Regions from separate parts of the Terrisporobacter glycolicus ATCC 14880 genome, predicted to be linked through region 2. Evidence: riboswitches for the same ligand, from Rfam matches in the RefSeq annotation. Region 2 holds a riboswitch; each other region holds the start of a gene.
The links. Region 2 has a riboswitch for cobalamin ahead of pcrA (DNA helicase PcrA). Riboswitches for the same ligand answer to the same signal wherever they lie in the genome.
Positions count from the first base shown of each region.

Region 1: another riboswitch for cobalamin. It lies ahead of TEGL_RS06945 (hypothetical protein); the one in region 2 lies ahead of pcrA (DNA helicase PcrA).
Region 3: another riboswitch for cobalamin. It lies ahead of TEGL_RS03340 (cobyric acid synthase); the one in region 2 lies ahead of pcrA (DNA helicase PcrA).

Region 1 is NZ_CP117523.1:1,406,992-1,411,296, reverse strand. Features, by position in the region: gene TEGL_RS06950 (leucine-rich repeat protein) at 1-1,758, opposite strand, end outside; gene TEGL_RS06945 (hypothetical protein) at 1,914-2,789, opposite strand; cobalamin riboswitch at 2,906-3,097, opposite strand; gene TEGL_RS06940 (HAMP domain-containing sensor histidine kinase) at 3,326-4,305, opposite strand, start outside.
Region 2 is NZ_CP117523.1:223,138-227,442, forward strand. Features, by position in the region: gene TEGL_RS01325 (hypothetical protein) at 1-1,184, shown strand, start outside; cobalamin riboswitch at 1,275-1,449, shown strand; gene pcrA (DNA helicase PcrA) at 1,765-4,005, shown strand; gene TEGL_RS01335 (M18 family aminopeptidase) at 4,017-4,305, shown strand, end outside.
Region 3 is NZ_CP117523.1:646,427-650,731, forward strand. Features, by position in the region: gene hemA (glutamyl-tRNA reductase) at 1-859, shown strand, start outside; gene hemL (glutamate-1-semialdehyde 2,1-aminomutase) at 870-2,165, shown strand; cobalamin riboswitch at 2,313-2,474, shown strand; gene TEGL_RS03340 (cobyric acid synthase) at 2,579-4,093, shown strand; gene TEGL_RS03345 (cobyrinate a,c-diamide synthase) at 4,209-4,305, shown strand, end outside.

The sequences.
Region 1 (4,305 bases), 1.2 Mb from region 2:
TCCTTTAGCTTCTAACACATAATAATAATCCTGATATGTTTCCTCTTTATATCCTGGCTTTATATCAAGTACATTTCCATCTGGATCTGTTATTTCTATATTTACTTCATTACTATCTTTTTCATTTAATTTATTTTCGTTTATATATATTTCAAACGGGAAAAAAGTTTTTGATTGTTCTTCGTTAGTTTTTTCTACTTTGAACGTTCCTTTTCTTCCTATATTTTTTTCGTATCCATAAAAAATATATTTATATTCACCTGCTGTCAGATGGTAATATCCTTTCTCAAATCCATTACCATATTTTTCTCCCCAAGATTTTTCTACAAGTTCTTTTGGTTTTACTATTTCACCATACCTATTGTATACCTCTAAAGCAAACATATTATACCAATCATGACCTTCAATTTTATATGTATATGCTTTACCAAAAGTAGCTTTTACCTTCACATGGGAAGCAGGCATTTCAAATGTATATATATAGTTAATACCATCAGATTTATCTTGATTTATTTCTCTTTCTATATCATTTCCATCTTTATCTTTTATTTCCAATGTATCCATTGCAAAATTTTCATTTGGTTTTACAGTTAGAGTAACTTTTGTATTTAATTTACCTTCTTTTACATCTACTGATATTTGTCCATTTTCTGTATCTAAAGTCTTTATTTCATATGCTTTTCCATCATCTACTGATAGATTTAATATATAAGGTTTTGACGCTTTTCTTCCATCACTTGCTTTAAATTCTAGTTTATAATTTCCTGCTTTTTCTGGTTTAAATGAATAATTTGAATCTGCGTCAACTTCTTCATTATTATTAACTGATACTGTATATGTTAATTTGTCATTTTCCTCATCCCTAAATATTTTAGACAAATCTAGTAAATAAGTTTCACCTAAATTAATGCTTGCACTATCACTTTCTTTGTTAGGCACTGGAGCTGTGTTTGGTTTGATATTTGATTTTATTTTAAATGTATACGTACTAGATTTGATACTTGCATTTGAACCAGGCCAAGACTTATCACCACATATAACTATTATAGTTTCTCCATCTGATACTTTAATTTCTTCACTTCTTTTATATCCTTCTTTTGATGTATCTACATCTTCACCTTTATATACTCTTACTTGATAGTTTTTATTAGTCGCTGTAGGTTTTACATTTATTTTATCAGTATCTTCAAGTGTTAGTGTATATTCCTTCGTTTCACTGCTAAATTTAGGCGATAAACTTCCTTTACTAAAATCAATAGTTCTTAATGATGTATCATTTTTACTATAATCTCCACCTATATCTGCTCCAAAGTTAATAGTATACATTACTCTAATTTCATCATTAGCTTTTACCTTAAATGCCCCAAATCCTTGATTAACAAACCAATCATTTTTTGTTCCCATCCATCCTGAACTAGATCCACCGTCAAATTCTTTAAGTCCATTGATTTCACTTATGTAATTATTTTCTGCACCTGTTTGTGTAGCTCCTACACTATCTAATGCCTCAACTATTGCATCCATCATAGTCATATTGTCTTCAATTTTTACCCAATCATCTACTAAAGTTCCATCCCATGCTGCTCCATCTTTTTTAGAGCACGTAGTATTTTCTACTATCACATGTACTTTTTCTGTTAATACTTCTTCGGCAAAAGATTTTATTGATGATACTGTAGATAGGGTAAATACCATAATAAATGCAAGAAAAGAACTAACAAATTTTTTAATTAATTTCTTAGTGTTTTTATTCCTCATATTACTCCCCCAAATTAAAATATTATAAATATATAAAAGGGTGCTATAAGAGCACCCCATTTATAACAAACTTTCATTTATGTAATAAATCTATACTTTCTCTTATTGTAATAATATTTTATATATTTATTAGCAAAAATGATCTAATTGTATAACTATTTATTAGGTAGCTCTGACAAGTTTTCTGGGAATTGTACTCTATAGTCTCCATATGCCCAAACAACAGTTTGTCCTGATTCCACATCAAATGTTTCCCCACCAACTTTTTCAGAAACATCTACCATTTTTTGTTCAGATGTTGCAGTTCCAGTAGAATCATACACTCTATACATCCAACCAAGTTCATTTTCCATATATGTATAGTTTTTATTATTTATAGTCACATTCTTTAAGAATTCACTTCCCCACTGTACATCATAAGTAAAACTATCAGCTACCACTGATATTGCATCCATTGCTGTTGGATAATTTATTTTAGATTTTACAGCACTTGTTGATACATTACCTGTATTAGTCTTTAAAAATTTAAAGCTACCACTTGAAGCATCATATGCTCTTACATTTACACCTGAAACATCTTGTTGTGCACTAGTTGGATTTAATACTACAGTAAAGTCCATATATCCATTTGTTTTATTTGTTGCTTCTACAACTGCCACTCCTGCATTCTTTGACTTATCAATCGTAGCATTTCCCTTAGCTGCAAATTGATTGGCTACTGATTCTGGAGCTTGTTTGCTAACACTTACGGCATCTGTACTTCCTTGTACAATATTCCAATTAATAGAATCTGCATCTGCTAAATTATTAAAAAGACTTGTTCCATACCAATTACTTGTTGCACCTTGAACCATTAAAGCTTGATCCTTTGTTCCACTTCCTTTCTCAACAGTATAATTATAATCAGTATTATAATTAGTCAAATTAGGATACTCTGTGAAAAAATCAGTTGCAAATGATGTTGCCCCCATAGATAACATTATAGCTGCCGCCATTCCTGTTGTTGCAAATTTTCTAAATCTTTGGTTCATAAAAAACATCCCCTTCTTTATTAAAAATAATATTTTTTATAATGAAGATTAATTTACATATAATTATCAAAAATCACATGCAAAATAAATCTCCGATTATGCCTTCGGAAACTTTCACCATAAGCTTATAATATGCCTGTATTCTGACTAAAGCTCAAACCTACTCTTTGCTCCTTCCCAGAGATGCTTCCAGTGGTAATAGCAAATTTCGTAACTTATTACAGCAGGGATAATCTGTGGCGGAATCTCACCGCACTTCCAAAATAAAAAATATTTTTTATTTTTCTACATATATTATATATTTACATTATTATTTTTTATTATCTATAATATTGAATGAGTTTACAAATTATTACCTTATACTTATTATACAATATATTTACTGAAACTTAAGTATAGTTATTTTCTAACCAAGTAGTACTATGATAGTAATACCTTCTACATACTTCAAAATATAGTACTTATATTTTTATATAATTAAAAACGCTAGGTATTAAAATTCATACCTAGCATCAATAAATATTTTTAATTGAAATTTAAACCTCTCTTGGAAGTATAATTTCAAATTCTGTTTTATAATTTTTTCTAGCGTCCACAATTTTTATACTTCCGCCGTGGGCTTCTACTATTTTTTTACTTATGGCAAGGCCCAGTCCTGAGCCTTTTGTTGTACGAGATTTTTCTCCCACAACAAATGGGTTAAAAATATTCTTACGTATTTCTTCGGAAATTCCATATCCATTGTCTGCAATGTTTATTTTCACTTTATCGAAATATTCTTCTATTTCAAATAATATACATAATTCTTTTTTATTATGCTTTAGTGAATTTGATATAATATTTTCAAAAACACGTTTTAGTTGAAATCTATCTAACTTACAATAAATAGGATCATCTGGTATATCCGCTTCCAGCTCTACTCCATTTATATCTAATTCTTCGTATTTTCCTGCAAGATAAACTCTACCATATTCACATAAATCTATTTTTTCAAATAAAAATTTGTAGTCTGGGTGTTCTAATTTGCTGTATTCATAAAAAGTATTAATCAATTCATCTAAGTGATCTGCTTTTTTATATATAGTCATTAGATATTGATCTTTTTCTTCTTCTGAGACTATATTATCACAAACAGCTTTCGAATATCCCTTTATAACGGTTATTGGCGTTTTTAAATCATGAGATATATCAGCAAGCATTTTTTGTTTTTCTTCTTCTAAACTTTCACGCTTTTTCTCACTATTATACAACTTCCTTGACATATCATTAAAACTACTACAAATATCACAAAATTCCTGTGGTCCATCGTAATCTAAATAATTTTCACGCTCACCGTTTTTAAACTTAACAATGGCTTCATTTAAAATATTAATAGGTCTTTTTACTTTATGATTAAGCCAGGTTATAAATATTATAATTAGAATAATATATATTAGTATAAATAATGCAAATGCGCATATACCAGTAATTAAAATCTTTTTGTATATTTCATTAGTAAGAGAAGGAGTATTGATTA
Region 2 (4,305 bases):
ATGTAAATGTGGACTTTGATACTTTCTCAGATTTTATGTACGAAGAGCTGTATATGGATGAAGAAATAGAAATCATAGAAAGTGAAATTAATAATATAAGTAATACCATGCTAGTAGAAAACTTAGGTGAAATGGGTAGTGGAGATCTAAACAAATCAAAAAATAGAGTAATCTATGTGGATGAAGCTATGGCTCAAAAAATCTATGATAAGGTGGAATACTATTATGGCAAAGCATTTCTAAGTGAAAGTGAAATAAGAAAAATTGAAACTAAACATTGCAGAGATGTACATGAAGGGTGTAGAGTTCATTTTACAGATGGAGTGTTACGTAGTGAATGTAACAATGCCTTTCAGTTAAAATACGTTACGAGACAAAAAGAAAATAATTTATACAAGTATAGAGATAATATTAAACTACATAAAAGAAGTATTAATAAATTAAAAGAAAGTATATCAAGAATATTAATAGAAGAAAGTGCAATCGACAGAGTTTATTCCGACGGAGGAACTATTTGTGCAAACAGAGCCTGGAGAATAGGAAGGAGTAACAATACAAAAGTTTTTTATAAGGATATAAGAAATGAAAAAGGAAAGTATGTTATAGATATATTACTTGATGCAAGTGGTTCACAAAGTAGAAATCAGTTTAATGTAGCAATACAGGCATATATAATTGCTACCGCCCTTACATCAATTGGTATTCCAAATAGAGTTATGGGATATTTGAGCTTTTTAGATTATACCATCTTAAAAAGATACAGAGACTATAATGATAATATCTATTCTTGCGAAAATATATTTGAATATTTTGCGGCAGGAAATAATAGAGATGGATTAGCAATAAAGGCAGCTAGTGGCGCTTTACTAGAAAGAGAAGAAGAAAATAAAATACTTATAATACTTAGCGATGGAAAACCAAATGATGTGAAAATAGGAAAAGATAGATCCAGAAGCTTAAGAGGAGAAGCATCTTACAAAGGAATGGTAGCAGTAAAAGATACAGCTTTAGAAGTTCGAAAGGCGAGAAAGCAGGGTATACTTGTATTAGGAGTTTTCACTGGAAAAGAAAAAGATTTAGAAGCGGAAAAAGTAATTTATGGAAAAGATTTTATTTATACCAAGGATATAGAAAGATTTTCTGATATAGTTGCTATGTATTTGAAAAAAATAATAAAAAATTAAGATATTTTAGAAAAATATGTAATAAAATAATTAGTAAAAATTAACAAATAATCTTATTTATGTGTTACAATTATCTTAGTTGAAAATTAAATTAATTAAAATATTTTAGGTTCTTAAACTAAGATTAATAGGGAAAAAGGTGAGATACCTTTGCAGCCCCCGCTACTGTAATGTGGACGAAACTTTTGACCACTGTGGAAACATGGGAAGGGAAAGGAGTAGAATGAAGCAAAGCCAGGAGACCTGCCTATAATATAAAGTGATTTCTTCGGGGTAGGAGAAATATCTTAATAAAAATTTTTATTTGAAGATATTGTGCCTAACTTGGAGTTAGGCACTTTTAGTTCTTATAAACTTAAATAAGCCCTCAACCTATTTTATTTCAAAATAGTTTGAAAATAGAATAACCCTTAACCTATGCCTTAGGATTCTCCAAAGTCCTAAGGCCTTTTTTTAATGATAATTTGCAGGTTAAGTATTTTATATTTTATTCATGGGAATTATTATAGTATTATGGAGTTTGAAGAAAAAATGGAATTAGATTAAAATATATTTATATGAGCATTATAGGAGGATATATATGATTTCAGATATAATAGAAAAATTAAATCCAGCTCAGAGAGAAGCGGTAGAAAATACAGAAGGACCTGTTTTAATACTTGCTGGAGCTGGATCGGGAAAGACGAGAGTTTTAACTACTAGAATCGGTTATCTTATGGAAGATAAAGATGTTAAAGCTGAAAATATTTTAGCTATAACATTTACAAATAAAGCAGCCAATGAGATGCGAGAAAGGGTAGAAGAAACTTTAGAAGGAACAGATACTAAAGAAATGTGGATTACAACATTCCACTCTTGTTGTGTTCGTATTCTTAGAAAAAGTATAAATAAAATAGGCTATAATAGAAGTTTCGTAATTTATGATAGTCCAGACCAAGTTACTTTAATTAAGGACTGTATGAGAGAACTGGATATTAGTGATAAGGCATTTGATCCTAAATATGTATTAAGTTGTATATCTAATGCAAAGGATAAATTATATTCTCCTAAAAAGTTCTTAAAATTAAACGAAGGTGATATATCTAAAACAAAGGTAGGAGAAATCTATGCACTGTACCAAGATCGTTTAAAAAGAAATAGTGCCTTAGATTTTGATGACTTAATAATGAAAACAGTTGAGCTGTTTAAAGAATGTCCAGATGTATTAGATTTTTATAGAAATAAATTTAGATACATAATGGTAGATGAATACCAAGACACTAGTAAAGCACAATATGAATTAATAAAATTATTAGCAAAACAACATCAAAATATTTGTGTTGTTGGAGATGATGACCAAAGTATTTATGGCTGGAGAGGTGCTGACATAAGAAATATCCTAGAATTTGAAAGGGATTACGACAATGTTAAAATAGTAAAGCTTGAGCAAAACTATAGATCAACACAAGTAATACTAGATGCAGCCAACCATGTTATTGCAAATAATACAGAAAGAAAAAGAAAAAGACTTTGGAGTGACAAAAAAGAAGGGCAACTAATAAAAATCCAATTGTCAGAAAATGAAATTGATGAAGGTGATTTTATAGTAAATACTATTTCATATATGAAGAGATATGAAGATAGAGATTATAAAGATTTTGCCGTTTTATATAGAGCCAATGCACAAGCACGTTCTGTAGAAGATGCATTAAATAGGGCTGGTATACCATATAATATTTATGGTGGTATTAAATTCTATGAAAGAAAAGAAATAAAGGATATTATAGCTTATCTTAGAGTAATACAAAACCCTCAGGATGATATATCTTTAAAAAGAATAATAAACGTTCCTAGAAGAGGAATAGGCCTTAGAACTATAGAAAAAATAGAAGATAGAGCCAGTTTAAAGGAAGAAAGTATTTATTCTGTATTAATTGATATAGAAGATAACTCAGATATATCAAGAAAAGCTAGATCTAGTATAAGTGAATTTGTAGATTTAATGTCTACATTAAGAAGTTTTACAGACGTATATAGTGTTAGTCAAGTTATTGAAAAAGTATTGGATGTGACAGGATACAAAGAAGAATTATTAAAAGAAAAAAATAATGAAGGTGAAGATAGACTAGAAAACTTAGAAGAACTTATATCAGTAGCTTTAGAGTTTGAAAGCTCAAGCGATGAAAAGAGCTTAGAAGCATTTTTAACAGGAGTGGCTCTTAGTGCTGAACCAGATAGCGAGGAAGAATCTGAGGATAGAGTTTCTTTAATGACAATACATTCATCAAAAGGTCTTGAATTCCCTGTAGTATTTTTAGCAGGAATGGAGGAAAAAATATTCCCAATTTCTAGAGCAATACAATCAATGAGGGATAGTGACATAGAAGAAGAACGAAGACTTTGCTATGTTGGAATAACTAGAGCAAAAGAAGAACTATTCTTAACTTTAACAAGAAAGAGAACTTTATATGGAAGAACGAATCCTTCAATTGCATCTAGATTTATAGAAGAATTACCAGGTGATTGTATAGAAAGATTAAATAAAGATCAAAAAGAATTATCTTTCTCAAAGGCAAATTATAATATTCTTGATAAATATACTCAAAAATATAAAATGAATAATATGAATAAGGTTGAAGTTGCTAAAAAAGCAAATGCTACTATAAAAAACACATCGAATGAAAGTAATATAGACGACTTAAAACTTGGAGCTAAAGTACATCATCCTAAGTTTGGTCTGGGAACAGTAGTTGCCCTAAAAGGCCCAGATGTGACTATAGCTTTTGATAACCAAGGTATAAAAACTATAAATAAAGAATATACAACTTTAGACTTAGTTTAATAGGAGGAGTTATGAAAAAACAATTTGCAGAGAATTTAATAGATTATATTTATGATAGTCCAACTGCATTTAATGCAGTTGAGACTAGCAAAGATTTATTATTAAAAAATGGATTTAATGAATTGAAAATGAATGAGAAATGGCAACTTAAGGTTGGTGGAAAGTATTTTATAACAAAAAATTCATCTTCACTGACAGCCTTTGTAATAAACTCTGACAATATGCAAGATGGATTTAGGATAATAGGTTCTCACAGTGACTCACCAACCTTTAAAATTAAACCTAATGCGGAAATAGCTG
Region 3 (4,305 bases), 420 kb from region 2:
AGGAGCTACTAAAAAATTTTTAAATAAACTATTTAGAGAAGCTATTACAACAGCAAAAGAAGTTAAAACTATAACTAAAATTTCTGAGCAGCCTTTATCCATAAGTTATATAGGTATAAAACTTTTAAAAGAAAAAATAGGTAGCTTAAAGGATAAGAATATATTAATAATAGGTTTAGGCAAAATGAACCTATTAACAATAAAGCACCTAGAAGAAGAAACGGTGGGTACCATCTATATTGCCAATAGAAGTGTAGATAAATTTAAAGAAATACAAAATAAATATAGTAATATAGAATATGTGCAATACAAAGATAGATACAATATTTTACGAGAGAATAAAATAGATATAGTGATAAGTGCAACGTCAGCACCACATTTAGTTATTAAATATGAAGATATGCCTATTATAAATAATCATATTTATTTTATGGATTTAGCGTTGCCTAGAGATATTGATTTTAAAATTAATGAATTAAAACATGCCAAAGTTTATTGTATTGATGATTTAAAAGAGATACAGCATAAAAATGATAATATGAGAATTAGTTTATCAAAAAAAGCTTATGAAATAATCAATGAAAAAATAAAAGAGTTTATTGTATGGGTAGATGTTTCCAATATAGATCCAACTATTCAATCTCTCAATAACAAATGTTTTGAAATAAAAGAGGATACTCTAGACTATATTTTTAGGAAAATTGATTTAAATCAAAGAGAGCAAAAAATAATTGATAAAATGTTAACTTCAGCATTAAAAAGACTAATTAGAGAGCCTATTATTAATTTAAAACAAGCAAAAAACAAAGGCAAAAGAGAAGAATATATAAAGACAATAGAAGAATTATTTGCTACTTAGGAGGAAACATATGAAACATACTAAATCTGAAGAGTTATATAAAGAAGCTGTAAAATACATACCAGGAGGAGTAAATAGTCCTGTAAGGTCCTTTAATTCTGTTGGGATAAGTCCAATATTTGCAAAGAAAGCACATGGAAGTAAAATTACAGATGTGGATGATAATGAATACATAGATTATATTTGTTCTTGGGGGCCATTAATGTTAGGTCATAGTAACGAAGAGATATCTAAAGGTATAGGTGAAATGATTGCTAGTGGAACAAGTTTTGGTTTAGCAACTGAGATTGAAGTTGAAATGGCAAAATTAATAGTTGACGCTTATCCAGCAATAGATCAAGTTCGCATGGTTAACTCAGGAACAGAAGCAACTATGAGTGCATTAAGAGTTGCTAGAGGATTTACTAAAAGAAATAAAATAGTAAAATTTGAAGGATGTTATCATGGTCATTCGGATGGTCTACTAGTAAAATCGGGATCAGGAACAATAACCTTTGGAGTTCCAACAAGTCCTGGGGTTCCAGAAGATATAGTTAAAAATACTTTAGTATGTAAATACAATGATATAGAAGATGTGAAAAGAGTATTTGAAGAAAATGGGGAAGATATAGCAGCCATAATAGTAGAAACTATTGGTGGAAATATGGGTATTGTACCAGGAAAGCAAGAATTTATAGAATTTTTAAGAGAAATATGTGATGAATATAAAACTGTTTTAATTTTCGATGAAGTTATAACTGGATTTAGATTATCTTACAACAGTTCATTAGAATATTTTGGAGTAAAACCTGACATGGTTTGTTTTGGTAAAATCATAGGTGCGGGAATGCCTGTAGGAGCTTATGGTGGTAAAAAGGAAATAATGGAAGTTGTATCGCCAATAGGACCTGTTTATCAAGCTGGAACTTTATCAGGGAATCCTCTTGCCATGTACTTAGGAAAAAGAAATTTAGAAGTATTAAGAGATAATCCGCGAATTTATGAAGAATTAAATGAAAAGGCAGATAAGCTAGAGCAAGGAATAAAGGATAATTTAAAAAAATTAAATCTTAATTATACAGTTAATAGAGCTGGCTCTTTAGTTTGTTTATTCTTTAAAGAAGGTTCAGTAGAAAATTACGATGATGCAATAGAAAGCAACATAGAAAAATATAATAAGTACTTTAAGGAAATGTTAGATAGGGGAGTATTAATAGGTCCTAGTCAATTTGAGGCTATGTTTTTATCTTATGCTCATAGCAATGAAGATATTGAATATACAATAAAGTGTAATTATGAATCTTTGAGAGCAATTCACAATTTATAAATTAAAATTTTAACAAAAATAACAAAAAAATAACTATTTAATAATATTTATATATATAAAAAATATTAATATGTTTTGCACAATAGTAAAAATAACTATAATTAAAATATATAAATTTTTTTATGAAATAAGAAGAGAATTGTAAAATTTAATAAAATTAGTTTAGGTTTTAGGGAAAAAGGTAAAAGCCTTTGCAGCCCCCGCTACTGTAAAACGGATGAAACCATAATTACCACTGTCAAATTGATGGGAAGGTATGGGAGTAAAATGATGTTAAGCCAGGATACCTGCCAAAACTAATTATATATAGAAAATCTCGGGGTGAAGATTTGATTTTATGTTACATAGTAAAATCCTAGCCATTAGAGCTGGGATTTTTTGGTATTTTATATAAAATGGAAAGGATTAATGCTATGGGAAAAAAAATAATGCTTCAAGGAACTGCATCAAATGTGGGAAAAAGCATAATAACTACGGGACTATGTAGAATTTTCAAACAAGATAATTATAAAGTAATACCTTTTAAATCTCAAAATATGGCTCTTAATTCTTTTATAACAAAAGAAGGTTTGGAAATGGGAAGAGCTCAAGTTTCTCAAGCTGAAGCTTGTGGAATAGATCCTATTGCAGATATGAATCCCATATTATTAAAACCAAATGGAAATAACAAAAGTCAAGTTATAGTAAGAGGAAAAGTAGTAGGAGATATGTCCTCGAAAGAATATTATGAGTATAAATTAGAGCTAGAGAAAATATTAGATGACATATTTAAAGAATTCGAGGGAAAATTTGACATAGTTGTAATGGAGGGTGCAGGTAGCTGTGCTGAAATAAACTTAATGGATAGAGATATATCAAATATGGGAATGGCACAAATTGCAGATGCACCAGTTATATTAATTGGTGATATAGACAGAGGTGGAGTATTTGCATCAATAGTAGGTACAATAATGTTACTTCCTGAAAAAGACAGAGAACGAGTTAAAGGTGTAATAATTAATAAATTCAGAGGTAGAAAAGAACTTTTAGAATCTGGTGTAAAAATGCTTGAAGATATTATAAAAGTTCCCGTTCTTGGAGTTATACCATATACTGACATAAAAATCGAAGAGGAAGACAGTGTAACTACTAGATTTAAGAAAAAAGTAGACAAAGGAGATATTCATATAGAAGTGATAAGAACACCTCATATGTCTAACTTTACAGATTTTAATATATTTGAAACACAAGAAGATGTGAGTCTTAGGTATGTTGATTATGGAGAATCTCTTGGAAATCCTGATATGGTAATTATTCCAGGAACCAAGTCAACAATAGATGACTTAATATTCTTGAGAGAAAATGGCTTAGAGAATCAAATTAAAGAGCTTCACAAAAGAGGAAAACTTGTACTGGGTATTTGTGGTGGGTATCAGATGTTAGGAAAAGTGCTAAAAGACCCATATCATGTGGAAAATGATCTGGAAGAAGTGGAAGGTATAGGTCTTTTAGATGTAGAGACGACTTTCGAACTAGAAAAAACTACAACTCAAGTTAAAGCTATATTAGGAGATAATTTATATGGATACCTTGCAAATTTAAATAAAAAAGAAGTCAATGGATATGAAATTCATATGGGAATGACAAGAAGAAGAGAAAATAGTGATAATTTTGCCACTGTAACAGAAAAACTTGGCGAGATTGTAAGCTATGAGGTTGGTAGCGTAAATAATCAGTGTAATGTTTTTGGAACTTATCTACATGGAATATTTGATGATATAGATTTTACAAGAACTATTTTAAATAACATAAGGAAAATGAAAAACTTAGAGCCTGTTGAAAGTAAAGTTGAGTCATTTGATGAGTTTAAAAATCAAGAATATGATAAATTAGCAGATTTTTTAAGAGAACATTTAGATATGAAAAAAATATATGAAATAATGAATTAAAATTAGCTACGCTTAAGCCACTGCGTGGGCGCTTCACTTCATAGCGCCAACGAGATGCCTTTGCGACCGCTTCAGGCAACGACCTTGCTTAAAATAATTCGAATTAGGTGGTAATATGAAAAAAATATTAATTGCAGGAACAAATAGTGGAGTAGGAAAAACTACAATTTCCTTAGGAATAATGCAAGCATTGACAAAAAGAAATCTAAAAG